3 linked regions of the Azoarcus sp. KH32C genome follow. The main gene of each other region encodes a partner of the protein of the gene in region 2 in a complex. Links are inferred from orthologs where the notes say so. Each region holds a gene or a part of one and is shown on either strand. Other genes may lie near its edges. The genes, in order: dnaX, holA and holB.

Region 1 (9,275 bases), 470 kb from region 2 along the record:
GCTTGCAGCGAGGCCGGATCCTTGCTCACCGGCGCCTTGTCCAGGTGCAGCGTGCCACCCGAGGCCAGCGCCAGTGCCGGCGCGAACAGCGCGGCAGCGGCCAGACGCTTCAGAGTCTTGATCACACGATTACTCATTTGAAAGTCACCCTATCCGGTTCGGGTTGGCACTTGTCCAGTTTGCTGTACCACGGCATCAGCAGGAAGAAGCCGAAGTAGATCACCGAGCAGATCTGCGCGACGATCGTACGGCCGGGGGTCGGGGGCAGCACGCCAAGGTAGCCCAGCGTGAAGAACGCGACCAGGAACACCGCCAGGATGCCCTTGAAGAGACCGCCCTTGTAGCGGATCGACTTGACCGGGCTGCGGTCGAGCCACGGCAGGAAGGCGATCACGACCACCGCCGCGCCCATGCCGACCACGCCCCAGAACTTGGCGTCGATGCCGAACAGCGGGTAGGTGATGGCGCGCAGCACCGAGTAGAACGGCGTGAAGTACCAGACCGGCGCGATGTGCGGCGGGGTCTTCAGCGGGTCGGCCGGGATGAAGTTGTTGTACTCGAGGAAGTAGCCGCCGCCTTCAGGCGCGAAGAACACGATCGCCGAGAAGAAGATCAGGAAGCCGACCACGCCGACGATGTCCTTCACCGTGTAGTACGGGTGGAAGGGGATGCCATCGAGCGGAATGCCGTTCGCGTCCTTCTTCTTCTTGATCTCGACGCCATCCGGGTTGTTCGAGCCGACTTCGTGCAGCGCGACGATGTGCGCGAGCACCAGGCCGATCAGCACCAGCGGCACGGCAATGACGTGGAAGGAGAAGAAGCGGTTCAGCGTCGCATCCGACACGACGAAGTCGCCGCGGATCACGAGCGACAGGTCCGGACCGATGACCGGGATCGCCGAGAACAGGTTAACGATGACCTGTGCGCCCCAGAACGACATCTGGCCCCACGGCAGCAGGTAGCCCATGAAGGCTTCGGCCATCAGCGCGAGGAAGATCAGGGTGCCGAAGATCCAGATCAGTTCGCGCGGCTTGCGGTAGGAACCGTAGAGCAGACCGCGGAACATGTGCAGGTAGACGACGATGAAGAAGGCCGACGCGCCGGTCGAGTGCAGGTAGCGGATCAGCCAGCCGCCCGGGACTTCGCGCATGATGTACTCGACGCTGGCGAAGGCGACGGGGATGCCCGATGCGTTCACGGAGGCGTCCGGCTTGTAGTGCATGACCAGGAAGATGCCGGTCACGATCTGGATCACCAGCACCAGCAACGCCAGCGAGCCGAAGAAGTACCAGAAGTTGAAGTTCTTCGGCGCATAGTACTCGGACAGATGCGCCTTCCAGGTCGACGTCAGCGGGAACCGCTCATCGACCCAGTTCAGCAGTTGTTGTGATTTCGTAGTCATCGCTTAGGCCTTTGAGTCGTCACCGATGAGGATCGTGGTTGCCGTGAGGAACTTGTGCGGCGGCACCTGGAGGTTGTCCGGAGCCGGCATGCTCTTGTAGACGCGACCCGCGAGGTCGAAACGGGAGCCGTGACAGGGGCACAGGAAGCCACCGTGCCAGTCGTCGCCCATGCCGCTTTCGGCACCCATCTTGAACTTCTCGCTCGGCGAGCAGCCCAGGTGGGTGCAGATACCGACGGCGACGAGGTATTCGGGGTTGATCGAACGAGCCTTGTTCTTCGCGTACTCGGGCTGCATGTCCTTGTTGGACTCCGGGTCGCTCACGGCGGCCTCGGTCTGGTCAAGCGTAGCCAGCATCTCGGGGGTCCGGCGCAGAATCCACACCGGCTTGCCACGCCACTCCACCGTCATCATTTCGCCGGGCGCCAGCTTGCTGATATCCGCCTCGACCGGCGCTCCAGCAGCTTTTGCACGCTCGGACGGCGTCAGACTGGCAACAAACGGCACTGCCGTCGCCACCGCAGCCACGCCACCGGCGGCCGACGTCGCGACAAGCAGTTGCCGGCGGCCACTGTCCATCTTCTGATCCACGCTCATGAGCCTCATCCCTGAAAAAGAAACCCGTTTCCGGATACAAAAAAACCGCGGAAGTCTAGCAAGAAACCCGCAACATAAAAAGGGCGGGATCATTAAACGCCCTTAATTCAGGGCTTTGGCGCACAGGAGATATCAGCCGAAAGCGGTATTCGGCATCATTTTTTGCGCAGCGCAACAGCGCGACTGTTACAAGGCGCGACGCTCCACGAGGGCCTGGGCGATGGTGCCGGCGTCGGTGTGCTCGAGCTCGCCGCCCACGGGCACTCCGCGCGACAAGCGACTGACCTTGATGCCGCGGGCGGCGAGCGCCTCGGCGATCACGTGGGCGGTGGCTTCGCCCTCGTTGGTGAAGTTGGTCGCGAGGATCACTTCACGCACGGCGCTGTCGGTGGCTCGCGCCAGCAGCTTGTCGAGGCGCAGTTCGCGCGGACCGATGCCATCGAGGGGCGACAGGCGCCCCATCAGGACGTAGTAGAGGCCGTTGTAGGCGTGCGTCTGCTCGACCATCGCGAGGTCGGCCGGCATCTCGACGACGCACAGCAGAGACGGGTCGCGCTGCGGACTGGCGCAACGCTGGCACACGGCATCTTCAGTGAAGGTATTGCAACGCTCGCAATGGCGCAGCACTTCGAGCGCGTGGCCCAGCACCTGCGCGAGGCGTTGCGCCCCGCGCTGGTCGCGCTGCAGGAGGTGGTAGGCCATCCGCTGGGCGGATTTGGGCCCCACCCCGGGCAGCACGCGCAAGGCCTCGATCAGTTCGTCGAGGCTGGAAGGAGATGACATCGGATCAGAAGGGCAGCTTCATTCCGGGCGGCAGGTTGAGGCCCGAGGTGAAGCCGGCCATCTTCTCCTGGGTCGTCGTCTCGACGCGGCGCACGGCGTCGTTCACGGCCGCGGCGACGAGGTCCTCGAGCATCTCCTTGTCGTCCATCACGGACGGGTCGATGCTGACACGACGAACGTCGTATTTGCATGTCATTTGCACCTTGACCATGCCGGCGCCCGATTGTCCTTCGACTTCGATGCTGCCGAGCTGGTCCTGCATCTTCTTCATGTTTTCCTGCATCTGCTGGGCCTGCTTCATCAGGCCAGCGATTCCGCCCTTCATCATGGTCAGATCTCCAAAAAAATTGGCTTAGAGAGGTTTGACCGACGCTTCCACGAGGGTTGCATCGAATCGTTCAATCAGTTCGCGTACGAAAGGATCGCGCTCGAGCGCCGCGACCGCCTCGGCGTGGCGCACGCGCCGCTCGGCCTCGTCGCGCTGGGCGGGGGTTTCGCCGGCAATGGCGCCAACCTGCACGCGCAGCTTCAGCGGCTGCCCGCAATGGGCGACGAGGATATCCTGCAGCCGGTCGACGAGGCCGGGGTTCATGCTCAACAGGTGCCGGTGCGCCTCGGAAAGACGCAGCTCGAGCACGCCGTCGACGAATCCCAGCCATTCGCAGTGCTGGGAGAATTCGCGCACCATGCCGCCCAGCCCCAATGCGCGCAGGGTGTCGTGCCATTGCCCGGCCGCGAGGCCCGCCAGGGCGTCGGGACTCGCCGCGCCGGCGGGAGTAGTCCCTTCGCTCGCGGGCGGCGACTCGATCGGAGCCTGCGGAGCGCTCGCCGGAGCAGACTGCGGCGCCGGCTCGATGATCCGTGCAGCCGGGGCGACGGTTTCGGCGACGATGGCCGCCGGAGCAGCGGCAACCGGGGCCGGGCGCGACTGTGCGGCGGCAGCATGGCCGAATTGGGCCTCAGGGGGCAGGTCTTCCCACGGCGGGATCGACGAGGCGGGTTCGCTGCGCGCCTCGGCTCGTCCGGCGGCGGGCGCCGATGGGGCAGACGGGGCCGGCTCGACTTCCGCCCGACGCGGTGCCGGAGCGGCCTCACTGCGATTCTGGGCCGGCGCGGCCGGAACGACAGGCGCGGGCTCGGGGCGTTGAGCCGCGGGTGCAGGACGGGCGGGGACCGGGCCACGGGCTGCGCTCCCGCCACCACCGGCCGCGGCGGGACTTCCCAGCGCCGGGGGCTGTTCGGGGCGGAAGGCATGCAGGCGCAGCAGCGTCATCGTGAAGCCGGCGTACTCGTCAGGCGCGAGCGGCAGCTCGTCGCGGCCGTGAATCGCGATCTGATAGGCGAGCTGCAGGAATTCCGGGTCGAAGGCTTCGGTATAGGGCGCGAGACGCTGGCGTTCGGCATCGTCGCCGATCGCAGCCGGCGCGAATTGCGCGAGGGCGACGCGATTGAACAGCGACGCGAGGGCCTGCAAGGCGGCGTCGAAGGAGAGGCTGCGCGTTTCCATGCGGTCGGCGACCGCGAGCAAGGCGGTGACGTCGCCGGCGGCGAGCGCGTCGAGGACGGCATACAGGTGGTCGTCGCCGACCGTGCCGAGCATGTGCGTGACCTGCTCTTCCTCGACCTTGCCGGAACCGTGGGCGATGGCTTGGTCCAGGAGCGACAGCGCGTCGCGCATCGAGCCGCACGCCGCCTTGGCGAGATGACGCAGCGCCGATGCCTCGAACGGAACGTCTTCGGCCTGGAGGATGCGCGACAGGTGATCGACGATGTGGCCCTGCGGCATCTGCTTGAGGTTGAACTGCAGGCAGCGTGACAGGACGGTGACCGGGATCTTCTGCGGATCGGTCGTCGCGAGGATGAATTTGACGTGCTCGGGCGGCTCTTCGAGGGTCTTCAGCATGGCGTTGAAGGCATGCCCGGTGAGCATATGCACTTCGTCGATCATGTAGACCTTGTAGCGGCCTTGCACCGGCGCGTAGACGGCCTTGTCGAGCAGTGCCGCCATGTCCTCGACGCCGCGGTTCGAGGCCGCGTCCATCTCGACGTAGTCGGGGAAGCGGTCGGCGTCGATGGCGGTGCATGCGGAGCATTTGCCGCAGGGTTCGGCGGTGATGCCGGTCTCGCAGTTGAGCGCCTTGGCGAGGATGCGCGAGATCGTGGTCTTGCCGACCCCGCGAGTCCCGGTGAATAGCCAGGCGTGATGCAGACGGCCCGTCGCAAGCGCATGACTGAGCGCCCGTACGACGTGCTCCTGACCGACCAGCGTGGCAAAGCTCCTGGGCCGCCACTTGCGCGCGAGAACCTGATAACTCATGGCGGGATTCTAGCAGAGCGCCCCCGGCTGCCCGGATGAATTCGTCTGCACCGGTCACTTCGGCCTCGCCGCTATTGTGGCTGACCGATCTGCAGGTAGTAGCGCATCTCACCCAGCTCGGGCAGGTAACTGGCGCCGAGATACAAGGGGCCGAGCACGGTGTCGGCGCCAAGGAAGAGCGACATCGCGCGCCGCCGCCCGGGGTTCGGCGTCAGCGAGGCGCCGTAGTTGCGCACGTCAGCCCATTCGGCGGTCGCACCGGCATAGACGCCGCGACCGACCGAATCCGGCAGGCGGGTGATGAGACGGTAGTAGGCGGCGCTGGCGAGTGCGACCTGGTCGCCGGCGATTTCGCCGTAGCGGTAGCCGGTCAGGCGGAAGGGCCCGCCCAGCTGGGTGCGGCCGACTTCCGGCAGATCACGGTCAGGGCTGCCGGTGAAGAAACCGTGCAGGCGCAGGACGTTGGCGCCGAGAGACATCGCCCCGTCGCCGTCGAGCTCGGTGAAGAGATAGTGGTGATCGTCGCCGAAGGAAGGGTCGTGCAGTTCGCCGCGCAGGCGGGCGGCGTAGCCGTGGCGCGGAAAGAAGGGGCTGTCGAGACGGTCGATGACGGCGCTGACCTGCAGCGAGCCGTCGGCGACAGTGCGCTCGGGATAGAGCACCGGGCCCGAGACGACTTCGGACTTGCGATCGCCGCGCCGCCAGCCGGCCCGCAGCTCGCCCCACATGCCCATCTCGTAGCCGAGATCGAGCCCCAGCACGCCGCCGCGCTCCTTGTTCTCGGAGAGTTTGCGGCCATCGACGAAGATGGGCAGCACGCGGTTGAAAAGTTCAACGGACGGCGCGACGAACCAGCCGCTGTCGAGATCGAGCGGCTGGTAGAGCTCGGAGCGGATGCGGTTCGTGTTGCCGAGCTGCATATCGACATCCCAGCGCGCACCGCGCGTGTTGAGCCAGCGGCGCGAGAAGCCGGCGTAGACGCCGACCGTGGATTCGCCTTCGAAATCGGCTGCGACGCCGCCGCCGAAACGCAACAGGTTCGGGCCGGAGGCCTTTTCGTCGGCTTCGATCTGCACGGTCGCACGCGGCCCATCGCGCAGCACGCTGTAGCGCAGGCGGTCGAAGTCGCCGCGGGAATAGATCTGCCCGATGTCGGTTTCGAGCCTGGAGGTATCCAGCGGCTCGCCGAGTTTCTGCGATAGCGTCGCGCCGAACAGACGCTGAGGCACGACCTTGAGGCCCTCGATCGCGATCGATTCGACCACCGGCGCCGGCTGCTTGCGCCGTTGCTGGCGCTGCGCCTGCCATTTCGCATAGGTTTCGGCATCGACGGAAAAGCGCGCGAGCGACGCGCTTTGTTTCAGCGCGGCGATCGTGCCGTAGGGAACGGTTTCGAGGGCGCGGTCGAAGTCGCGCGAGGTGATGTCGCCGAGTTCGACCTGGATCAGCGCGTCGTCGGGCCCGAGGCGCTCGATCTGCTGCCGCACGTTTTGCTCCAGTGCGAGGTTGATCGCCTGCAGCACGATGTCGGTGGCGGTCAGCAGGCGGTCACGCAATTGCGGCGGCGTACCGAGATTTACGGCGATCACGCGGCCGCCACAGAGGCGGCGCCCGTCGTCGACGGGAAGGTTCATCACGAGCCCGCCATCGACAAGCAGGCGGTCGTCGTTCTCGATCGGCAGGAAGACGCCGGGCACGGCCATGCTGGCGCGCATCGCCCGCCACAGCGGCCCCTTGTCGAGCAGGACTTCGGCGCCGGATTCGAGGTCTGTGGCGACGGCGCGAAAGGGCAGCGACAGCGAGTCGAAGCTGGGCAACACCTCGGCTCCACCGGCGAGGCGGTTGAGGAAGCGGTCCATCGCCTGGCCGGAGATGGCGCTTTGCGGCAGCAGCAGGCGACCGTCGCCGTAGCCCATGACGATAGCCGAGCGGTTGCGGGCGGCGTCCTGCTTGTCGCGGAAGGGCTGGTCCTCGCGCGGGACGTTGTTGGAGAACATGTTTCCCCAGTCGACGGCGTTGATCTCGCGCACCATGCCCGGTAGCGACATGCCGGACGCATAGGCGCCACCGACGATCGCGCCCATCGAGGTGCCGACGATACAGTCGACGGGGATGCGCATGTCTTCGAGGACCTTGAGCACGCCGACGTGGGCAACGCCGCGCGCGCCCCCGCCGGAGAGCACCAGCGCGACGCCCTTCGTGCGATCCGGCACCTGCGGATAGACCGGGGCGCAGGCCAGTGACAGCAGCAAGAGGAAAAAGAGGCGAAGCTTCAAGGGGATTGGCGACAGGCGCGACGGAAAAGCGCCCAAGATACCGTATCGACCATAGGAGGTGCGTAACGCAAATCCGCGAAGAGGCACAAAATGAAACGGGCGCCCCGTTTCCGAGGCGCCCGTTCGATGTTCGAGGGTGGCGAGCCTGGCCCCCGGCACTTGCAGGGAGCGGCTGTGGCTGCTGCCTTCCGGCCCTGACCAGGTTCACCACGCTGCAATGCGGGGAGACCCGCCACGGCCGGCATTGTATCAGCTTATCCGGCCGCTGCACGCTCCGCGTGATGCGGTGCGCAATTACTTACGATCAGCCCTTCAGCTCGGGGAAGTCTTCCTCGAAGAATTCCAGCGCGCCGCGCACGCTGGCGTCCTTGCCCTCCTCGCTCTTCCGCAGCTCGACGCGGCGGATCTTGCCGGAGATGGTCTTCGGCAGGTCGGAGAATTCGAGGCGGCGGATGCGCTTGTAGGGCGCGAGCTTGTCGCGCGTGAAGGCGAAGATGTCCTTCGCGAGTTCGCGCGACGGCTCGAAGCCGGCGGCGAGGATCACGTAGGCCTTGGGCACTGCGAGGCGCACCGGGTCCGGGCTCGGCACGACGGCGGCTTCGGCGACCGCCGGATGCTCGATCAGCACCGATTCGAGCTCGAAGGGGCTGATGCGGTAGTCGGAGGCCTTGAACACGTCGTCGGCACGGCCGACGTAGGTGATGTAGCCTTCCTCGTCGATGCTCGCGACGTCGCCGGTGCGGTAGTGGCCGTCACGCATGACTTCGGCGGTCTTGGCTTCGTCGCCGGCGTAGCCGAGCATCAGGCCCATCGGGCGCTTGGCGAGGACGAGGCTGATCTCGCCTTCCTCGACCGGTTTGCTGTCGGCGTCGAGCAGCGCGATCGTGTAGCCGGGCAGCGGGCGGCCCATCGAGCCGGGCTTGAGCTTCTGGCCCGGGGTGTTGCCAATCTGGGCGGTCGTCTCGGTCTGGCCGAAGCCGTCGCGGATCGTGATGCCCCAGGCCTTCTTCACCTGCTCGATGACTTCGGGGTTGAGCGGCTCGCCGGCGCCGATGAGTTCGCGCAGGTTGGTCTTCACCGCGGCGAGGTCCTGCTGGATCAGCATGCGCCACACGGTCGGCGGCGCGCACATCGTCGTGATCTCGTACTTCACGAGCACGTCGAGCAGTGCTTTCGCATTGAAGCGGTTGTAGTTGTACAGGAAGACGCAGGCGCCGGCATTCCACGGGGCGAAGAAGCAGCTCCACGCGTGCTTCGCCCAGCCCGGCGAGCTGATGTTCATGTGGCGGTCGCCCGGCTGCAGTCCGATCCAGTACATCGTCGACAGGTGGCCGACGGGGTAGGACTGGTGGCTGTGCTGGACGAGCTTGGGCTTGGAGGTCGTGCCGGACGTGAAGTAGAGCAGCAGGGGGTCGGTGACCTTGGTGACGCCGGACGGCGCGAATTCGGGCGAGGCCTGGTAGGCATCCTCGAAGGAGAGCCAGCCGGGGGTCGCGGCGCCGACGCTGACGCGGGTGTAGTTGCCCGGCAGGTCGGCGAACTTGTCGGTGTGGGCCTCGCCGATCACGACGTGCTTGACCTGGCCGCGCTCGAGGCGGTCGGAGAGGTCGTCAGGGGTCAGCAGCGTGGTCGCGGGGATCACGACGGCGCCGAGCTTGATCGCGGCGAGCATGGTTTCCCACAGCGGCACTTCGTTGCCGAGCATGATCAGGATACGGTCGCCGCGCGCGACGCCCTGCTCGCGCAGCCAGTTGGCGACGCGGTTGGAGCGCGCGGACATCTCGGCGAACGAGAGCTTGGATTCGCGGCCGTCTTCCTCGACGATCCACAGCGCGGGCTTGTCGTTGCCCCGAGCCATGCTGTCGAAGTAATCGAGCGCCCAGTTGAATTCGCTGAGCTG
Region 2 (9,292 bases):
AAGTGATCGAGCGGATACGCAAGGAGCTGGCCGAGCAGCATTTCAATCTTATCGAAACGCTCGGGGAATTCGTCGTCAAGCTGCTGCTCGACGATTTCGGCGCGCCGTGGGTGAAGATCCGGATTGCCAAGATCGGCGTGATGAAAGGAGTGCGCCGCGTGGGCGTATTCATTCAGCGCGGGAAGGAGGGGGTTTCTCCTCCCGCGACGGCGAGCTGAAAGCTCGGGATGTCGGGCGCATGGCGCCCGGATCAAGCTTCCGCTTTCGCTTCGAGATCGGCCAAGGGCTTGTTTTGCCCCAGCCAGTCGATTACCCACTGGGGCTTGCGGCCACGGCCGCTCCAGCCGATCGACGGGTTGGCCGGATTGCGGTACTTGACCGGAACCGTGCCGGTCTTCTTGCTGGCGGCTTTGCCCTTGGCTTTGGCCTTGGCCGGAGCTGCCTTTTCTTCGGTTGCGGCATTAGGCAGCAGGTCGCTCAGGGATAGACCTTCATCGGCCGCCATCTTCTGCATCTTCTTGAGCAGGTCGCGACGCGTAGCGTCGCTGCGGCGCCGAATTTCGGTCTCGATCTTCGATTGAAGACGACGCAATTCGGTCAGCGACAGTTTGGCGATTTCCATTTTTATCCCCGTTTGTACATGTGGTTATTGCGAGATCGGTGTCAATTCGGATCGGTCCCGGTGTCGGGATGCGCTCTGATCCATGATTGGCTTCGGATATTCTGCCAGCAAAATTCGGCGGTTAAAATCTTTTTCGCAATTCCGGGGATTAATCAGGGCATAAAGTCACGAATCAAATCGCGACCTCCACGAGTTGCGGCTGGAGAATTCGGATCACATCATGCGGGTGAATGCCGATGAGGAAGCCGCGCCTGCCGCCGTTGATGTAGATGAGCGGCAGGTCGAGAATGGTTTTTTCCATGAGAATCGGCATGCGCTTGCGCAGTCCGAAAGGAGAGGTGCCTCCGACGAGATAGCCGGAATGACGATTGGCCACCTCGGGGGCGCAAGGCTCGATGCGTTTGCGTCCGGTCTGGCGCGCAAGTTCCTTCGTCGACACCTTGTGGTCGCCATGCATCAGCACAACAAGCGGTTCGCCGTTTTCATCTTCCATTATCAGCGTCTTGATAACGGAGTGTTCCGAAACATTTAGTTCGCGCGACGAAACGCTCGTTCCCCCGTGAGGCTCGTATTCGTAAAGATGGGTAGAAAAAGCGATGTGATGTTGCTTGAGAAATCGCGTCGCCGGAGTTTCGGGCGCATGTTGTTGCATTTTGCTCATGGGAGTAATCCGCGGTCGATCCTGCGGATTATGCGACGGCAATGCGGCGGCCTCAAGCGCGGGGATGATGAATTTCGTGCAGGGACTTGAGTCGTTCGCGCGCGATGTGCGTATAGACCTGGGTCGTGGAAATGTCCGCGTGTCCGAGGAGCATCTGCACGACTCGCAGGTCGGCGCCATGATTCAGCAGATGGGTTGCGAAGGCATGGCGCAAGGTATGGGGCGAAATGCGGTCCGTGGGAATCCCGGCGACGAGCGCGTATTGTTTGATGATGCGCCAGAACATCTGGCGGCTCATGCCGGAGCCTCGCCGCGTGACGAAGACTTCGTCGCAACTGCGGCGAGCAAGCAATATCGGACGCGCTTCCTGAATATAGCGTCGAAGCCAGTCGACCGCCTCTTCTCCGAGCGGGACGAGCCGCTCCTTGTTTCCTTTTCCCATTATCCTGACCAGTCCGTCGTTGATGCTGACCGAAAAGATCTTGAGTTCGACGAGTTCCGATACGCGCAATCCGCTGGCGTACATGACCTCGATCATGCTGCGGTCGCGCAGGCCGGTCGGGGTGTCGAGGTCGGGAGCCGCGAGGAGGCTTTCAACTTGTCTTTCGGTCAGGGTTTTCGGGAAACGCTCGGTGCGCATCGGTGGATCCAGCAGAGCGGTGGGATCGGTGTCGATGCGCCCTTGAGCGAGGAGATAATGAAAATAACGGCGCCATGACGATAGGAGTCGTCGCTGGCTGGTGGGACGGGCGGCAAGACTGAATTCGGCCAGATAGGCCATCAGGTCGGCGGCGTCGGCTTGGCTAAGGGTGCCGCCGCGGCGCTGCAGCCAATGCGCAAATAGCGCGAGATCGCTGCGGTAGCTCGCGAGTGTGTTCTTCGACAGGCCGTGCTCGAGCCACATTGCGTCGTTGAAGGCATCGAGCTCGGCAAGGGTCTCGGCCGGAAGTCGGCTTTCCGTGCTGCTCACGACCGTGCTTCGAATTCGAGCAGCCAGCGTTTCGCGCTGATGAGGTAGCCGTCCGTGGCGTTCGCGAAGCCGCCGAGGCTTCCTGCGGCGACGACACGGTGGCAGGGAACCACCAGCGGAAAGGGATTGGCGCCGCAGGCCTGCCCGACGGCGCGTGCGGCGCTGCCGAGTTCCGCGGCGATGCTGCCGTAACGGCGCTGTCGGCCTCGCGGGATTGCTGTGATGGCCGCCCATACGCGGCGCTGGAAAGCCGTGCCGCGTTCGACGAGCGGCAGGTCGAAGGGGCGGTCCGGATCTTCGATCCAGAGCGCGATTTGATGCGCGGCGCGCTCGGCCAGAAGATTGTCGGGAGACTTGGGGGTCGCGTCGGGCGGAAGAAAGACGAGTTCCTGCACGCGGTCCTCGGCGGTGCGAATGCCGAAATGTCCGAAGGGCAATTCGATGACTGCGGCGAATTCGGTCATCGAAGGTGGACGGCGGGTGGCGATCAAGCGAGCCTCAGCTGCCCTTGCCCAATAGGGCTTGCTTGAGTTCGTCGTCGGCGGGGTGTTCGCCGAGCCAGATGCGGAGCAGGGCCGGATAGAAGCCTTCGTTGGGGATGTCGTCGCCGCGACGCGTGCCGCCGACAGTCAGCCGCGTGCCGCTGCCGGGAATCGAGTCGAGCAGGACCTGGGTGCCTTTTGGGGTCTCCTTCAGCGACAGCATGATATTGCGGAATGCGTCGATCGAGGGCTGGAGCGAAGCCAATTCTTGCGGCGTATGGTTCTTCTTCAGGCCTTCCAGCAAGCCCCCGACGAACTGCTCGGCATCCAGATCGCGCAGCGTCACGAGGCGGATTCGTTTCGCTCCAGGCGCAGAGAGGATTGCGGCAAGGTTGCCGGCGCGTTGCGGCAGATAAAGGCCGATCGCATAGACCTTGAAGACCATTCGGGTCCGAAGTCCTGCGCCGTTCAGGGCGAGCGATTGGCCTGCGACGGTTGTCGCGTCGTCGAAACCGATGCCCGCCACGTCGGTGGTCGCTTGCGCGCCGCAGGCCCAGAAAACCAGGAAAAGGAGTGCGACCGATCGCCGCAGGCCGTTCAGGATCCCCATCTTGTCCCCCGGTTGGTCGTGCGTTCAGCGCCGCACTTCGCCATTGCCGAACACGATCCACTTCTGGCTCGTCAGCCCTTCTAGGCCGACCGGGCCGCGCGCATGGATCTTGTCGGTCGAGATGCCGATTTCGGCTCCGAGACCGTATTCGAAGCCGTCGGCGAAGCGGGTCGAGGCGTTGACCATGACCGAGGCCGAATCGACTTCGCGCAGGAAGCGCATCGCGCGGGAGTGATTCTCGGTGATGATGGCTTCCGTGTGACCCGAACTGTAGGCATTGATGTGCGAAATCGCCTCGTCGATGCCGGCGACGACTTTGACGGCGATGATCGGGGCGAGGTATTCCTCATGCCAGTCCTGCTCCGTGGCGGCGACGAGGCGATCGGCATCGACTCCCGCTTCGCGCAGAATCGCGAGCGATTCCGGGCAGCAGCGCATTTCGACGTGCTTGGCCGCCAGCATGCGTCCGATCTCGGGCAGGAAGCGTTTGGCGACGGCACGGTCGATCAAGAGCGACTCGGCGGTATTGCAGGTGCCGTAGCGTTGTGTCTTGGCGTTTTCGACGATCGGAGTGATCTTGTCCGGATCGGCCTGGGTTTCGACGTAGACGTGGCAGTTGCCGTCCAGGTGCTTGATGACCGGCACGCGCGCTTCGCGCGAGATGCGTTCGATCAGGCCCTTGCCGCCACGCGGGACGATCACGTCAACGTACTCGGGCATCGTGATCAGATGGCCGACGGCGGCGCGGTCGGTGGTGTCCACGACCTGCACGGCGGCTTCGGGCAGGCCCGCGGCTGCGAGGCCGCTCCGGACGCAGGCCGCGATCGCCTGGTTGCAGTGCAGGGCTTCCTTGCCTCCGCGCAGGATCGCGGCGTTGCCGGACTTGAGGCAGAGCGCTGCCGCATCGGCCGTCACGTTCGGGCGGGCCTCGTAGATGATGCCGATGACGCCGAGCGGTACGCGCATCTTGCCGACTTCGATGCCGGATGGACGGCGCTTGACGTCCGTGATTTCGCCGACCGGATCGGGCAGGGCGGCGATCTGTTCGAGGCCGGCGGCCATCGCTTCGATGCCCGTCGCGCTGAGGGTCAGGCGGTCGATCATCGCCGGTTCGAGTCCGGCAGCACGGGCTTCTTCGAGGTCGCGGGCGTTGGCGGCCAGAAGTTCGGCGCTGCGCTCGCGGATCGCAGCAGCCATCGCGAGCAACGCGCGGTTCTTGTCGGCGGTCGATGCCGCCGCCAGTTGGCGCGACGCGGCGCGGGCCTGGCGGCCCAAGGTCTGCATGTATTCCTGGATATCCATGAGCGTTCGGTGTTGCGAATCAAAAGACGATTAAAACATCGAACGTGCCTTCGCGGCCAGTGGGCAGTGCGGAAGGGATGGCGCGAAGCTGTGACGCGTCGCTACGGCAGCGGTCAGCGTCGCGAGAGGCGCAAGGCGAGTTGCTGGAACTCGTCCCAGACGTCGCCGGCGGTAAGTCCTTTGATGATGCGATCGATCTTTGCCGCGTGCAGCAGGGCCGCGCGCAGGGCCGCAGGCTGAAGTCGCGGCAGCGCGCGCTGGATGGCCTGGCGGCGCCGTTCGTCGAAGATCCGCTCCGCCTTCATCAGCGCTGTCAGTTGTTGGCCGGCCGCGACACCTGTGCTGAGTGAGGCGAGGGTGCGGATTTCGTTGGCGAGCGCCCACAGCACCAGTGGCGGCGCGGCGCCTTCGCCTTGTAGGCCTTCGAGCAGTCGAACGCAGCGCGACGGGTCCCCCTCGAGGACGGCGTGACGGAGTTTGTCGATGTCGTAGCGCGCGACGTTCAGCACCGCGTCCTGCACGTCCTCAAGGCTCAGCCTGCCTTCCTCGTGCAACAGTCCGAGTTTGAGAATTTCCTGGTGTGCGGCGAGCAGGTTGCCTTCGACGTGATCGGCGATGAAGGCGAGCGCTTCGGGCGCCGCGCTCTGCTTCTGACGCGCGAGTCGTGCGCCGATCCATTCCGGCAAGCGTTCGCGTTCAGGGGCATTGAGTTCGACTGCAATCCCGGCTTCGGATAGCGCCGTGAACCAAGCCGCCTTGCGGGCCGCCCAGTCGAGTTCCGGTAGTGTGATCAGTGTGACGACGCCGTCGGTCGCGTTGCGTGCGTGGCGTTGCAGCGCGTCGCCGCCGTCCCGTCCGGGTTTTCCGTTGGGGATGCGGAGGTCGATTAGCTTCGAACCGCCGAACAGCGAAAAATTGCCGGCGGCGGCATTCAGTGCATCCCACTTGAAGCCTTGTCCGACAACCAGCGTTTCCCGCTCCGTGTAACCCTGGCGACGAGCCGCGGCACGTATGAGGTCCGCGGCTTCGAGCACCAGGAGCGGCTCGTTGCCATGCAGCAGGTAGAGCGGGGCGAGCGGTTTCTCGAGGATTCCTGGCAGCTGGTCCGGGCGCAGGATCACGACTTGACGGCGGCCAGGCGCCGCACCAACTGCTCGACCAGGTCGCCCTGCATGTCGTTGTATAGCAGCGCCTCTTCCTGTTCCTTCGCCAGCACCTGCGAGTCGTCGAAATTGTATTCGCGTTTCGCGGTGATGACCGTTGGGGCAATTCGCTCCGCGCCGGAGCGGTCGACGAGCCGGAAGGCGATCGAGTAGGTCAGTTCATACTCGCGGACCTTGCCGGCGCCGGTCAGCGTCAGGATGTCGCGGTGGCGTTCGTTGCGCAGGATTTCGAGACGCACGTCGGCTCTTGCCGGATCGTCTTCGACGCTGGTGCTGCCGCTGGCGCGAATCCGGCGCCGCAACGCCGCACCCAGGTCACTCTGGGTGCTTACACCTAAGTAGATGCTCGAAAACGCCAGCGGCCGTGGGCCGCGCAGCTGGAAGCCGCAGCCGGAGAGCGCTCCGGCTGTCGCGAGGGCGGCGAGTGCAGCGAGCGTGCGGCGACGCGAACGGCTGTGGGACATCCGGAGCTTCCTCAGACGACGATATTGACGAGCCGGCCCGGCACGACCACGACCTTGCGCGGCGGCTTGCCTTCCATGAATTTCACGGCGGCTTCCGAGGCCAGCGCGAGGGCTTCGATCTGCGAGGTCGGCGCGTCGGCGGCGACCTTCACGCTGCCGCGGAGCTTGCCGTTCACCTGCACGACGAGTTCGATCTCGTCCTGCTTGAGCGCGCTCTCCGACGGCTCCGGCCAGGCGGCCTGCAGCAGGTCGCCGGCGAAACCACACTCGCTCCATAGCGCATGCGCGACGTGTGGCGTGATCGGTGCGAGCAGGCGCAGCAGGATCGACAGACCCTCTTCGACAACTTCCGCGTGGGCCGCGGCATCGTCGCGCGCGGCCTTTTCGAGGGCGTTGAGGATCTTCATCGCCGCCGAAACGACGGTGTTGAACTGATGCTTGCCGAAGTCGTAGTTGGCCTGCTTGAGACAGGTGTGGATTTCGCGACGCACGGCGGCCAGGCTTTCCGGCAGCTTGGCGGAAGCCAGGCTGCGGCTGGCGGGCAGAGCCGCCTTGTATTCGGTTGCGAAAGCGTGGCCGAAGGACCACACGCGGCGCAGGAAGCGGTACGCGCCTTCGACGCCGGAATCCGACCATTCGAGCTGTTGATCGGGCGGTGCGGCGAAGATGATGAAGAGGCGGGCCGTGTCGGCGCCGTAACGCTCGACGAGCGCCTGTGGGTCGACGCCGTTGTTCTTCGACTTCGACATCTTTTCGGTGCCGCCGATGACGACGGGCTGGCCGTCGGCAGTGAGCTTCGCGCCGACGGGACGGCCCTTGTCATCACGCTCGACCTGGACGTCGGCCGGGTTGATCCAATCCTTCTTGCCGTTGTCGGCTTCGCGGTAGTAGGTGTCGGCGACCACCATGCCCTGCGTCAGCAGGTTGGTGAAGGGCTCGGAGACGTTGACCATGCCTTCGTCGCGCATCGCACGGGTGAAAAAGCGCGAGTAGAGGAGGTGCAGGATCGCATGTTCGATGCCGCCGATGTACTGGTCGACCGGCGCCCAGTAATTGACGCGCGAATCGACCATCGCAGTGGCATTGTCGGTGCAGGCGTAGCGCAGGAAGTACCAGGACGACTCGACGAAGGTGTCCATCGTGTCGGTTTCGCGCCGTGCCGGCTTGCCACAGCTCGGGCAGGAGCACTGGTAGAACTCGGGCATCTTGGCCAGCGGCGAACCGCGGCCGGTGACTTCGACGTTCTCGGGCAGCACGACCGGCAGTTGCTCGTCCGGCACGGGGACGTCGCCGCAGTCGTCGCAGTGGATCATCGGGATCGGGCAACCCCAGTAGCGCTGGCGCGAGATGCCCCAATCGCGCAGGCGGTACTGGGTGCGCTTCATGCCGAGGCCGGTGGCCTGCAGGTCGGCCGAGATCGCATCGACGGCGTCCTGAAAGTGCAGGCCGTCGTACTTGCGCGAATTCACGAGGCGACCGGGTTCAGCGTAGGCGTCCTGCCACGGGGCGGCGGTTTCCGAATAAGCGTCGCGGGTCGAGCGCACGACCATCTGGATCGGCAGTTGGTACTTGGTTGCGAAGGCGAAGTCGCGTTCGTCGTGGGCGGGGACGGCCATCACCGCACCTTCGCCGTAGCCCATCAGCACGTAGTTGGCGACCCACACCGGGAGATATTCGCCGGTGATCGGATGCACGACGCGCAGGCCGGTCGGCATGCCCTTCTTCTCGATCGTCGCAAGATCGGCTTCGGCGATACCGCCGTGGCGGCATTCGTCGACGAAGGCGGCGAGTTCCGGATTGTTCTTCGCGGCTTGCAGCGCAAGCGGATGCTCGGCCGCGACGGCGACGTAGGTCGCGCCCAGCAGGGTGTCGGCGCGGGTCGTGAAGACCTTCAGCACGCCTGAGCTGCCGACCGTCGACAGGTCGTAGGGGAAATGGATTTCGACGCCTTCGGAGCGGCCGATCCAGTTCTTCTGCATCAGCTTGACCTGCTCAGGCCAGCCCGGCAGGCCGTCAAGCGCGTCGAGAAGCTCATCCGCGTAGGCGGTGATCTTCATGTAGTACATCGGTATTTCGCGTTTTTCGACCACAGCGCCGCTGCGCCAGCCGCGGCCATCGATGACCTGCTCGTTGGCAAGCACGGTCTCGTCGACCGGGTCCCAGTTGACGGTGCCGAGGCGCTTGTAGACCAGGCCTTTCTTGTACAGGCGCGTAAAGAGCCACTGTTCCCAGCGGTAGTAGTCGGGCTTGCAGGTCGCGAGCTCGCGCGACCAGTCGATCGCGAAGCCCAGGCGCTTCAGCTGGCCCTTCATGTAGTCGATGTTGGCGTAGGTCCACTTCGCCGGCGGCACGTTGTTCTGGATCGCGGCGTTTTCCGCCGGCATGCCGAACGCGTCCCAGCCCATGGGTTGCAGGACGTTGTAGCCGCGCATGCGGTGATAGCGGGCGAGCACGTCACCGATGGTGTAGTTGCGCACGTGGCCCATGTGCAGCTTGCCCGAGGGGTAGGGGAACATGCTCAGGCAGTAGTACTTGGGCTTGTTCGCGTCCTCGGTGACACGGAACGCCTGGGTGCTTTCCCAGTGCTGTTGGGCAGCGGCTTCTACCGTCGCGGGGGTGTATTTGTCCTGCATGGGAGGGGCTAAAGGCGTGGAAAACGCGCAAGTATAGCGCGAAGCCCTGCCGGCTCGTGCGCGACGCGCTACGGGTCGACGGGGAATGCGGGCAAAAAAAAGCACCCGGACTTGCGCCGGATGCTTGAATCTCCACTGAGGGAGAGGGAGGAAGATGGGTGCGCCGGAGGGCGCGAATTCGGGATGACGGCTCAGGCCGCTTTGCGCGACGTGCCGTCGTGGCGCTGCCAGTTCGCCGAAAAGGCGGCGAACATGTCTTCCATCGCGGTCAGCGGCAGGCGCCAGATACGGTTTTGGGTGCGCACGAAGGGTGTCACGTGCGGAGCGCAGAAGCTGTCGCGCTCTTCTTCGAGGAGGCGGAGGAAGGAGTTCATCGCTTCGCCCC
Region 3 (9,405 bases), 1.8 Mb from region 2 along the record:
CGTCAGCGCTGCGAATCGGCCGCCCCGTGTCAGCCCCATCCACGTACCCCCGGCCTCGAGATCGCGCCCCGCCAGTAGATGGGGCGCGTCCGTCCACCAATGCGCGGGCACCGCCGGGCGTGCGAGGTATTCGTCGCGATTCGCGGCGACCACCAGCGGATAGTCCGGATGGGCATGCCATCCGACGACGATCAGGCACATTCGGTGAAGCGTTCCATGTGCCGCGCAGACCCCGGCTCGATCAGCGCCTCGAGGTTCTGGGCTGCCGTCTGCTCTTGCAGCGCAACCTCGAACGCCACGGGATCGCGCACGTCTTCGTAGATTTCCATCCACGTCACGTCTTCGCCGTAGCGCTCCAGCAGGCGCCCCCGGACGCCGGTGCGCTGCGCCAGCGCCGCCTGCATCGCGCGTACCGTCGCGTGAGCATCCTCGCGCTCGGCACTCTCGCGGACGCGGTAGTAGATGTAGTAGCTGACCGGAACGGACAATTCGGTGCTCATTGCTCGGGCAGCGCGTAGGGAAGGTCAAGGAAGGTCAGGCGCGGCCCCGTGAGCGTACCGAGGTGTGCTTCGCCGGCCGCCGCGCTGCTCGATTGCAGCACCGCCAACGCCTCATAGCCGCCGTCGGCTGCCGGCACGACGTTCACCAGCTTGCCCGCGGACTGATCGCCGAAGTCGGGGGCGAACACGTCGGCGCCCGGTTGCGGTGCCGTGTCGGTCGCGACGTGCACCCGGTACATGCGCTTCTTCAGCTTCCCGAGGTACTGCATGCGGGCGACGATTTCCTGGCCCGGATAGCATCCCTTGTTGAAGCTCACACCGCCGATGAGATCGAAGTTCAGCATCTGTGCGACGAATTCTTCCTGAACGGAGGCCGTGATCATCGGGACTCCGGCGCGGACCATAGCCGCCTGCCAGGCCGCCGTCCCCGCCTTGCGCGCGCCGCCGGCGACGAGCTCGCCGAACACTGCAGGCGCCGCGGCCGCCGGAACCGCGAGGATCAGGCTGTTTTCGTTCAGCCGGATGCAGCGGACGTCGCCGGAGGCGCTCTGCTTCATCGGCGCAAGCGGCACCGCATAGCCGGCCCCGGTGGCAATCGACGCCGCGTCCGGGCCGCTCAGCCCGATGAGCACGGTGTCCGCGCCCGCATCGGTCAGTTTCGCCTTGCTGCGCAGGATGTACATCGACAGCTTCTTCAGCAGCATCGGCTGAATGTCGGCCGAGGTCGCGATCATCCGCCCATCGCTGTCCTTCCACAGCAGCAGGCTCGCGATCATCCGGCCTTTCGGCGAATTGAAGCTCGACCACTGGGCGTCTTCGGCCCCGAGCTTCTTCACGTCGTTCGACAGCAGGTTGTGCAGCAGCGTCACCGAATCCTCGCCGGTGGCGCGGATCAGGCCCAGATGCGCGAGGGGGACCACCACGGTGCCGTCGGCAGCGGCGCGGACTTCGGCTTCGGGAGCCTCGAAGCGGACGCCCGTATCGACGATGGTCGCGCCCGTTTGCACGAGGAAGTCGTTCCAGGGAGTGTTCATGTCTCTTTGTCGGGAGGGTGGAAAGGGGATGAAGTATTATAGGGCCCCCCGGACGCCCCAACATTCCTCCGGCGCGCATTGGCGCGCCTTAGCGCCTGATTTTCACTTTGCTGACCCGATCCCTGATTCTCCGTTTGACGCTCGCTGTCGTGCTGGCGGTCGCTGCGGTCACCTCGATTGCATGGTGGTATGCCCAGCGGCCGCTCAAGCTGGCCCAACCCGTCATTGATTTCACCGTGCAACGCGGCTTCACGATGCGCCAGGCTGCCACCACCATCGCTGCCGCGGGCATCGATGTCAGTCCCCGCATGCTCTATTGGCTGGCCCGCGCCACCGGCAAGGGCGACAAGATTCTCGCCGGCAGCTACGAAGTGCACCAGGGCGTCACGCCGTGGCTGCTGATCCTCAAGATATCCAGCGGCGACGTGTCGCAGGGCGAAGCGCGCTTGCAGGAGGGCTGGACCTTCCGCCAGGTGCGACTGGCGCTCGAATCGAACCCGGATCTGCTGCACGACACCGTCGGGTTGTCGGAAGCCGACATCCTGCAGGCCATTGGTGCCAGCGAATTCCATCTCGAAGGCCTGTTCTTCCCCGACACCTACCTGTTCGACAAGCAATCGAGCACGATCGCCGTCCTCAAGCGCGCCTACGTGCGCATGCAACGGCAACTCGCCGAGGCCTGGGAGTCGCGCGAACCGCAGCTGCCGCTCGCCTCGCCGTACGAAGCCCTGATCCTTGCATCGATCGTCGAGAAGGAAACGGGGCGGCCGGAGGATCGCGGTCTCGTCGCCTCGGTCTTTATCAATCGTCTGCGTGCCGGCATGAAACTGCAGACCGATCCGACCGTGGCCTACGGCTACGGCGAAGCGCTGGATGGACGCCTGCGCAAGTGGCACCTCGAAACCGACCATCCCTATAACACCTACACCAGGACCGGCCTTCCGCCGACGCCGATCGCGATGCCCGGGCGCGAAGCCCTCAACGCGGCCGTGCGTCCGACACAGACCGATTTCCTGTACTTCGTCTCGCGCGGCGACGGCAGCAGCGAGTTCTCCAGGAACCTCGACGAACACAACAAGGCCGTCAGCCGTTATCAGCGGGGGCCAGGAAGTTGAACCAGAAACGCGGACGATTCATCACCTTCGAAGGCATCGACGGAGCCGGCAAGAGCAGTCAGATCGCCGCCGTCGTCGCGCTGCTCGAAGCGCAAGGCCTGAAGGTCGTGCAGACGCGTGAACCCGGCGGAACGCCGCTCGGCGAGCGCTTGCGCCAACTGCTGCTGCACGAGCCGATGAACCTCGAAACCGAAGCCCTGCTGATGTTCGCCGCGCGCCGCGAGCATCTTGCCGCCCGCATCGAGCCGGCGCTGGCCGCCGGCGAATGGGTCGTATCGGATCGTTTCAGCGATGCAACCTACGCGTACCAGGTCGGCGGCCGAGGGCTGGATCCGGAAAAGTTTTCGGCGTTGGAAAAATGGGTCCACCCCGACCTCCAGCCCGACCTGACACTGATCTTCGATCTCGCCCCGGAAATCGCCGCGGGACGCGTCGCGGGCACCGGTGTCGATCCCGATCGCTTCGAACGCGAGCAACGCGACTTCTTCGAACGCGTGCGGGCCGCCTACCTGGAACGCGCGCGGCAAGCCCCCGAACGGATCGTCGTCGTCGCCGCCGATCGGGCGCCCGACGAGATCCGCGCCGAGGTCTGTCGCATCGTCACGGAGCGCTGGTTCCGATGATGCTCCCGTGGCTGACCGAAAGCTGGTCGCGCCTGGTCGGCCTCGGCGATCGGCTGCCGCACGCGCTGCTCTTCGTCGGCCCCCCGGGGCTCGGCAAGCGCGCGCTCGCCGACGCGCTCGCCGCCCGTCTGCTGTGCGCCTCGCCCGGTGTCGATGGCCATGCGTGCGGCCACTGTGCGCAGTGCCAGTTGCGCCTTTCGGGCAACCATCCCGACCTGCTGCCCGTCGTGCCCGAGGCCGACGCGGCGGGCGCCGATGGCGAGGGCGGGGAGGGGAGTGAGACCGCGGGCAGCGCCAGCGAAAAGAAAAAGTCCACGCAGATCGTCATCGAGCAGATCCGCGACCTGCAGGAGACGCTCTCCGTCACCGGGCACCAGGGTAGCCGCCGCGTGATCATCGTCGATCCCGCCGAGGCGATGAACGCCTATACCGCCAACGCCTTGCTGAAACTGCTCGAGGAGCCGCCCGCCGGCTGCGTCTTCCTGCTCGTTTCGTCGGCGCCCCGTCGGCTGCTGCCGACGATTCGTAGCCGCTGCCAGCAATGGAGCTTTTCCCGCCCGGGCGAGCACGAGCTGAAGGAATGGCTGGCCAAACAGGAAGCCATCGACGGCGAACTGCTGGCGCTGGTCGGCGGCATGCCGCTTGCGGCCCAGCGTCTGGTACAGAACGGGGCGGGCGCGATGCACAAGCGCTTCGTCAAGGAAATCGCTCAGATCCCGGCGACCGACCCGCTCAAGCTGGCCGGCCAGTGGGAGAGCTGGCTGAAGTCGAAGGAAGCGTTGGCTGCCGGATTCGGCATGGTGCAGCTCGTGGAGTGGCTGCAGCGCTGGGTGACCGATCTCGCGAGCCTGCGGCTCGGTGGCCGGGTGCGTTATTTCCCGGGCGAGGAAGGGACGCTCGCCGCGCTTGCTCAGCGCACCAGCATCGCCGCAGCGACGAACTGTTACAATGAAGTCTCCCGGATTCGCCGGGTATCGCAGCATCCGCTCAACGCCAGGCTGATGCTCGAGGATATGTTGCTGCGCTATGCACGCGCCCTGACCGGATCCCGCCGATGAGCGAAGCCCCCAAGCCGAGCGTCGCACGCCCGAGCGTGCTGTCGCTGAACATCAACTCGAAGTCCGCGCTCTATGCGGCCTACATGCCGTTCCTCGCCAACGGCGGCATCTTCGTGCCGACGCCACGCGTGCATACGCTCGGCGACGAAGTCTTTATGCTGCTACAGTTGATGGACGACCCGACCAAGCATCCCGTCGCCGCGACTGTCGTGTGGGTCACGCCGCACGGTGCGCAGGGCGGGCGGACGCAAGGCATCGGCGTGCACTTCAGCTCTGATGAATCCGGCAAGGCGCTGCGGCATCGCATCGAACAGATCCTTGCCGGTCACCTCGGCTCCAATCGTCCCACGCATACCCTCTGATTGACCGATGTTCGTAGATTCGCACTGCCATCTGGACTTTCCGGATCTCGCCGCGCGCGAGGACGCCGTTCTCGCCGCGATGGCGGCCAAGCGCGTCGGCCACGCCTTGTGCGTGGCCGTGAAGCTGGAAGACTTCCCGCGCGTGCTTGCGCTCGCCGAGCGGCACCCGAATCTCTCGGCTTCCGTCGGTGTGCATCCCGACAACGACGGCGTCGAGGAGCCTGACGTCGAGCGCCTGCTGGCGCTTGCCGAACACCCGAAGATCGTCGCGATCGGCGAGACAGGGCTCGACTACTACTGGCAGAAGGACGCGCCGGAATGGCAGCGCGAGCGCTTTCGCACCCATATCCGGGCGGCTCGCGCCTGCGGCAAACCCCTGATCGTCCACACGCGCTCGGCCGCCGAGGACACGCTGCGCGTGATGCGCGAGGAAGGTGCCGGCGAGGCGGGTGGTGTAATGCATTGCTTCACCGAGTCGCGTGAAGTCGCGGAGGCGGCCCTCGACCTCGGCTTCTACATCTCCTTCTCCGGAATCGTCACGTTCAAGAGCGCGCGTGACCTCAAGGAGGTCGCCCGCTTCGTGCCGCTTGACCGCCTGCTGATCGAGACGGACTCACCCTACCTCGCACCTGTGCCGCATCGGGGCAAGACCAACGAGCCCGCCTGGGTCGTCCACGTCGCCGAGGAAATCGCCCGTCTGCGCAACGAGTCGCTCGACCGTATCGAGGCCGTTACCACCGAAAACTTCTTCCGCCTTTTCCGCCATGCCCAAGCACACTGATCTGCTGCGCCGCTTCCTGGTTTCCACCGTGTTCGCGGCGACGCTCGGCGCCGCTGCGGCCCATGCCGGCAGCTACGAGGACGGCCTCAGCTCCGCCCGATTGGGCGACACGTCGCAACTCGTTGATCTCCTCAACCGCGGCCTGGACCCCGACACCGTCGACCCTCAGGGGAATTCCCTGCTGATGCTTGCCGCCCGCGAGGGCCAGACGAAGACCGTTGCGGCCCTGCTGAAATATCGGCCCAAAGTCTCGTTGCGCAATGGAGCCGGCGATTCGGCGCTGATGCTTGCGGTGCTGAAGGGTGAGACCCCCGTCGTCGACCTCCTGCTCGACGCCGGCGCCCCGGTCAATAACGACGGGTGGAACGCGCTGATATACGCCGCCTTCGAAGGCCGCCTGGAACTCGTCGAGCGCCTGCTGGCACGCGGCGCGGACGTCAATCTGCTCGCGCCGAACAAGTCGAACGCACTGATGCTCGCTGCCCGGAACGGTCACATCGACGTCGTGCGGCGTCTGCTGAAGACGGACGTGAACCTCGATCAGGAAAACGACGCAGGATTCACCGCCGAAAGCTGGGCCATGGCGAACGCCAACACCGACATCGCCGATCTCATCCGGGCCGAGCGCAAGCGCCGCGCTGCGCAATAAGCGACGGCACAAAATCGCGCGACAAACGCGCGGCGGTCACGACCGTCGTGAAATGCACCGATACCGTGTCGTCGATATCGGCCGCGTAACCTCCAGCCATCGCCACGGCGACCGGTATGCCGCGACCGAAGCACCGCCCGAGTACGAGTTGGTCGCGCGCCGCGAGGCCGTCGAAGGTCAAGGCGAGACGACCCAGTCGATCCCCTTCGAAGGGGTCCGCACCGGCCAGATAGATCACGAGATCCGGCTCGAAGCGCGAAAACAGGTCGGACAAAGCATCGTTCAAGGCCGCGAGATAGGCGCTGTCGCCGGTGCCGTCCGGCAGTTCGACGTCGAGATCCGACACCGCCTTGCGGAAGGGGAAATTCTTGGCGCCATGGAGGCTCAAGGTGAACAGATCCCGGCGCCCCGCGAGGATCGTCGCCGTTCCGTCCCCCTGATGGACGTCGCAGTCGACGACCGCCACCTTGCGCGCAAGCCCCTCCGCCTGCATCGCCAGCGCGGCGATCGCCGCGTCGTTGAACACGCAGAAGCCCGAACCGAAGTCCCGGTGCGCGTGATGCGTGCCGCCGGCGAGATTCGCCGAGCATCCCTCGGTGAGGGCACGCCGGCAGGCCGCGAGCGTCGCACCGGCGGACCGTCGCGAGCGTTCGATCATCTGCGGCGTCCAGGGAAACCCGATGCGCCGCTGCTCGGCCGGTTCGAGCCTTCCGCTCGCGGCGCGTGACAGGTATCCCGCATCGTGGGCCCGTAGGATTTCGGTGTCGCTCGCGGCGGTCGGAACGATGAAATCCGATTCGCCGAAATGCCCCGAAGCGGCCAGGCGTGCGCGCAGGCGCGAATATTTCTCCATCGGAAACCGATGCCCCGGCGGCAGCGGCAGCACGAAGTGGTCGGCGTAGAAGAGTTTCACTTCAAGGTGTCCGGTCCATGCAATGGCGGAATGGTCCACGAATTCCCCGTGCCGCGGCAAGAACGATCGAAGCGGATTCGACGGGCGTTGCAGGGCCGTTTAAACTGAAACGTCCCACGCACGAAGAATCGCTGGAACAGGTGAAAGACATGAGCATCCATGACACGATCCGCCGGTGTCACCCCCGACTCATCGAAATCCGCCGCGACATCCACGCCCATCCTGAACTCGCGTTCGCCGAGCATCGCACGGCCGAACTCGTCGCTGCCCATCTCGAAGGACTCGGCCTCGAAGTGCATCGCGGCGTCGGCGGTACCGGCGTCGTCGGAACGCTGCGATCCGGACGCGGCCTGCGCGCGATCGGGCTACGCGCCGACATGGACGCCTTGCCGATCCATGAACGCAACGAATTCGCACACAAGTCGCGCCGCCAGGGATGCATGCATGCCTGCGGGCACGACGGGCACACGACGATGCTGCTCGGAGCGGCTGAAGTGCTCGCCGCTCACCCGGATTTCGACGGCACCGTGCATTTCGTTTTCCAGCCGGCCGAGGAAGGCGAGGGCGGTGCCGACGCGATGGTCAACGACGGTCTGTTCGATCGTTTCCCGATGGAGTCGATCTTCGGCCTGCACAACTGGCCCGGATTGCCCTCAGGGCAGTTTGCCGTGCATCCCGGCGCAGTGATGGCGAGTGCGGACCGCTTCGACATCGAGATCCGGGGCCATGGCGCACACGCCGCGATGCCGCACCTCGGGACGGATTCCATCGTCGCGGGCGCCGCGCTCGTGCAGGCGATCCAATCTATCGTCAGTCGCACGCTCGATCCGACCGATTCGGCGGTCGTCTCGGTGACCCAGTTCCACGCCGGGGAGGCCTACAACGTGATCCCCGATCGCGCCCAACTCTGCGGCACGGTGCGTGCCTTCAGCGAGGCCGTTCAGGAGCGCGTCGAGGCCTCGCTGCAGCGCCTGTGCGAGGGCGTGGCCGCTGCGCACGGTGTCGAGATCGTCCTCACATATCGCCGCGGTTACCCTCCGACGATCAACACGGCCGACGAAGCGGCCGTGTGTGCGGAAGTCGCCGGTGCATTGGCGGGCGGAGCGGGCGTCGTGACCAACGCACGCCCGAGCATGGGCGCCGAGGATTTCGCCTTCTATCTGCGTCACAAGCCCGGCTGCTATGTCTGGCTCGGCAACGGTCCGGGCGAGGGCGGCTGCACGCTGCACAATCCGCATTACGATTTCAACGACGAGGTAATTCCGGTCGGCGTTGCATACTGGGTCGAGCTCGCGCGCCGAATCCTGAGACGCGCCTGACGCCCGCAGACTGAACCTTCTTCTTCGCAAGGCGTCGATCCGCTCATGAATACACTGCGGCTTGCCTTGCGGATGATGGTGCGCGACCTGCGCGCCGGGGAACTCCATCTGCTCGGGCTGGCGATCGTCGTTGCGGTCGCCGCGCTGACCAGCGTCGGCTTTCTCGGCGATCGCGTCTCCCGCGCCCTCGATCGCGAAGCGAACCAGCTATTGGGCGGCGACCTGTTGCTGCGGGCGGATCATCCATGGAGCGGCGAGATCACGACGGAAGCGCGGCGGCGTGATCTGGGAATGGTCGGCAGCATTCTCTTCACGAGCATGGTAAGCAGCGATTCAGGTGCCCAGCTCGCCGCCGTGAAGGTCGTCGAGAGCGGCTACCCCTTGCGCGGAAGCGTCCGCATCGCCAGCGGACCGAACCAGCCCGATATCGTCGCCGGACGTGTTCCCGAGCGTGGCGAAGTGTGGCTCGACGAGCGTCTCCTCTCGGGACTGGGCGTCTCGGTCGGCGATCGGGTCGGGCTCGGGGAGCTCGAGTTTCGAGTCGGCGGGATGGTCACCTTCGAGTCCGACCGGGGCGCGAACTTCTTCAGCCTGCTGCCCCGTGCGATGTTCAATGCGGCCGACCTTCCAGCCAGCGGCCTGCTGGTCGAAGGCAGCCGGGCCACGTGGCGCCTGCACCTCGCCGGGAGTCCCGATGCCATCGCGGGATTCGAGGCCTGGGCAAAGGGGCACCTTGGCCGGGGTGAGGCGATCGAGACCATCGACAACGCCCGCCCGGAAGTGCGCACTGCGCTCGATCAGGCCCAGCGCTTTCTCCGTCTCGCTGCGCTCCTCGCCGTGATCCTCGCGGCCGTCGCGGTGGGCCTCTCCGCCCGTCGATTCATGCGCCGGCACCTCGACGCATGTGCCGTCATGCGCTGTCTCGGCGCGCGACAGCGCCAGGTCATGGCCATCGTTCTGGGCGAATTCGTGTTGTTCGGTCTTGCCGCAGCCGTCCTGGGAACGCTAATCGGTTGGGCTGTCCACCAGGGACTTGTCAGCCTGGCGTTGA

Evidence for each region.
Region 1: the proteins of holA (region 2) and dnaX are in contact, whole or in part, in a cryo-EM structure (PDB 8GIZ), measured with the Escherichia coli proteins. The link is inferred for Azoarcus sp. KH32C from one-to-one orthologs.
Region 3: the proteins of holA (region 2) and holB are in contact, whole or in part, in a cryo-EM structure (PDB 8GIZ), measured with the Escherichia coli proteins. The link is inferred for Azoarcus sp. KH32C from one-to-one orthologs.

Annotation. Positions count from the first base shown.
Region 1 is NC_020516.1:925,153-934,427, reverse strand. Bases 2,618-5,487 are described here. They hold dnaX (DNA polymerase III subunit gamma/tau), read right to left. Parts: upstream 5,100-5,487; coding sequence 3,135-5,099; downstream 2,618-3,134. Other genes in these bases: AZKH_RS04210 (patatin-like phospholipase family protein), read right to left, coding at 5,171-5,487; AZKH_RS04220 (YbaB/EbfC family nucleoid-associated protein), read right to left, coding at 2,787-3,110; recR (recombination mediator RecR), read right to left, coding at 2,618-2,782. Outside these bases: AZKH_RS04240 (cytochrome c1), read right to left, coding at 1-137; AZKH_RS04235 (cytochrome bc complex cytochrome b subunit), read right to left, coding at 134-1,402; petA (ubiquinol-cytochrome c reductase iron-sulfur subunit), read right to left, coding at 1,406-1,999; more of recR, read right to left, coding at 2,186-2,617; more of AZKH_RS04210, read right to left, coding at 5,488-7,411; AZKH_RS04205 (AMP-binding protein), read right to left, coding at 7,680-9,275. UniProt on the Escherichia coli protein: Part of the beta sliding clamp loading complex, which hydrolyzes ATP to load the beta clamp onto primed DNA to form the DNA replication pre-initiation complex.
Region 2 is NC_020516.1:1,392,687-1,401,978, forward strand. Bases 3,765-6,651 are described here. They hold holA (DNA polymerase III subunit delta), read right to left. Parts: upstream 5,769-6,651; coding sequence 4,761-5,768; downstream 3,765-4,760. Other genes in these bases: AZKH_RS06255 (glutamate-5-semialdehyde dehydrogenase), read right to left, coding at 3,765-4,647; lptE (LPS assembly lipoprotein LptE), read right to left, coding at 5,765-6,274; leuS (leucine--tRNA ligase), read right to left, coding at 6,286-6,651. In the rest of the region: AZKH_RS06225 (dihydroneopterin aldolase), read left to right, coding at 1-218; AZKH_RS06230 (H-NS family nucleoid-associated regulatory protein), read right to left, coding at 251-622; ybaK (Cys-tRNA(Pro) deacylase), read right to left, coding at 795-1,283; site-specific tyrosine recombinase XerD, read right to left, coding at 1,336-2,253; AZKH_RS27610 (methylated-DNA--[protein]-cysteine S-methyltransferase), read right to left, coding at 2,250-2,717; AZKH_RS06250 (chalcone isomerase family protein), read right to left, coding at 2,752-3,345; more of AZKH_RS06255, read right to left, coding at 3,370-3,764; more of leuS, read right to left, coding at 6,652-8,907; AZKH_RS06275 (hypothetical protein), read right to left, coding at 9,099-9,292. UniProt on the Escherichia coli protein: Part of the beta sliding clamp loading complex, which hydrolyzes ATP to load the beta clamp onto primed DNA to form the DNA replication pre-initiation complex.
Region 3 is NC_020516.1:3,237,209-3,246,613, reverse strand. Bases 2,300-5,299 are described here. They hold holB (DNA polymerase III subunit delta'), read left to right. Parts: upstream 2,300-3,268; coding sequence 3,269-4,330; downstream 4,331-5,299. Other genes in these bases: AZKH_RS14255 (TatD family hydrolase), read left to right, coding at 4,700-5,299; AZKH_RS14260 (PilZ domain-containing protein), read left to right, coding at 4,327-4,692; tmk (dTMP kinase), read left to right, coding at 2,646-3,272; mltG (endolytic transglycosylase MltG), read left to right, coding at 2,300-2,649. Also shown: AZKH_RS14290 (NRDE family protein), read right to left, coding at 1-201; AZKH_RS14285 (DUF4936 family protein), read right to left, coding at 192-500; AZKH_RS14280 (folate-binding protein YgfZ), read right to left, coding at 497-1,534; more of mltG, read left to right, coding at 1,669-2,299; more of AZKH_RS14255, read left to right, coding at 5,300-5,473; AZKH_RS14250 (ankyrin repeat domain-containing protein), read left to right, coding at 5,457-6,122; AZKH_RS14245 (histone deacetylase), read right to left, coding at 6,085-7,035; AZKH_RS14240 (M20 aminoacylase family protein), read left to right, coding at 7,185-8,354; AZKH_RS14235 (ABC transporter permease), read left to right, coding at 8,400-9,405. UniProt on the Escherichia coli protein: Part of the beta sliding clamp loading complex, which hydrolyzes ATP to load the beta clamp onto primed DNA to form the DNA replication pre-initiation complex.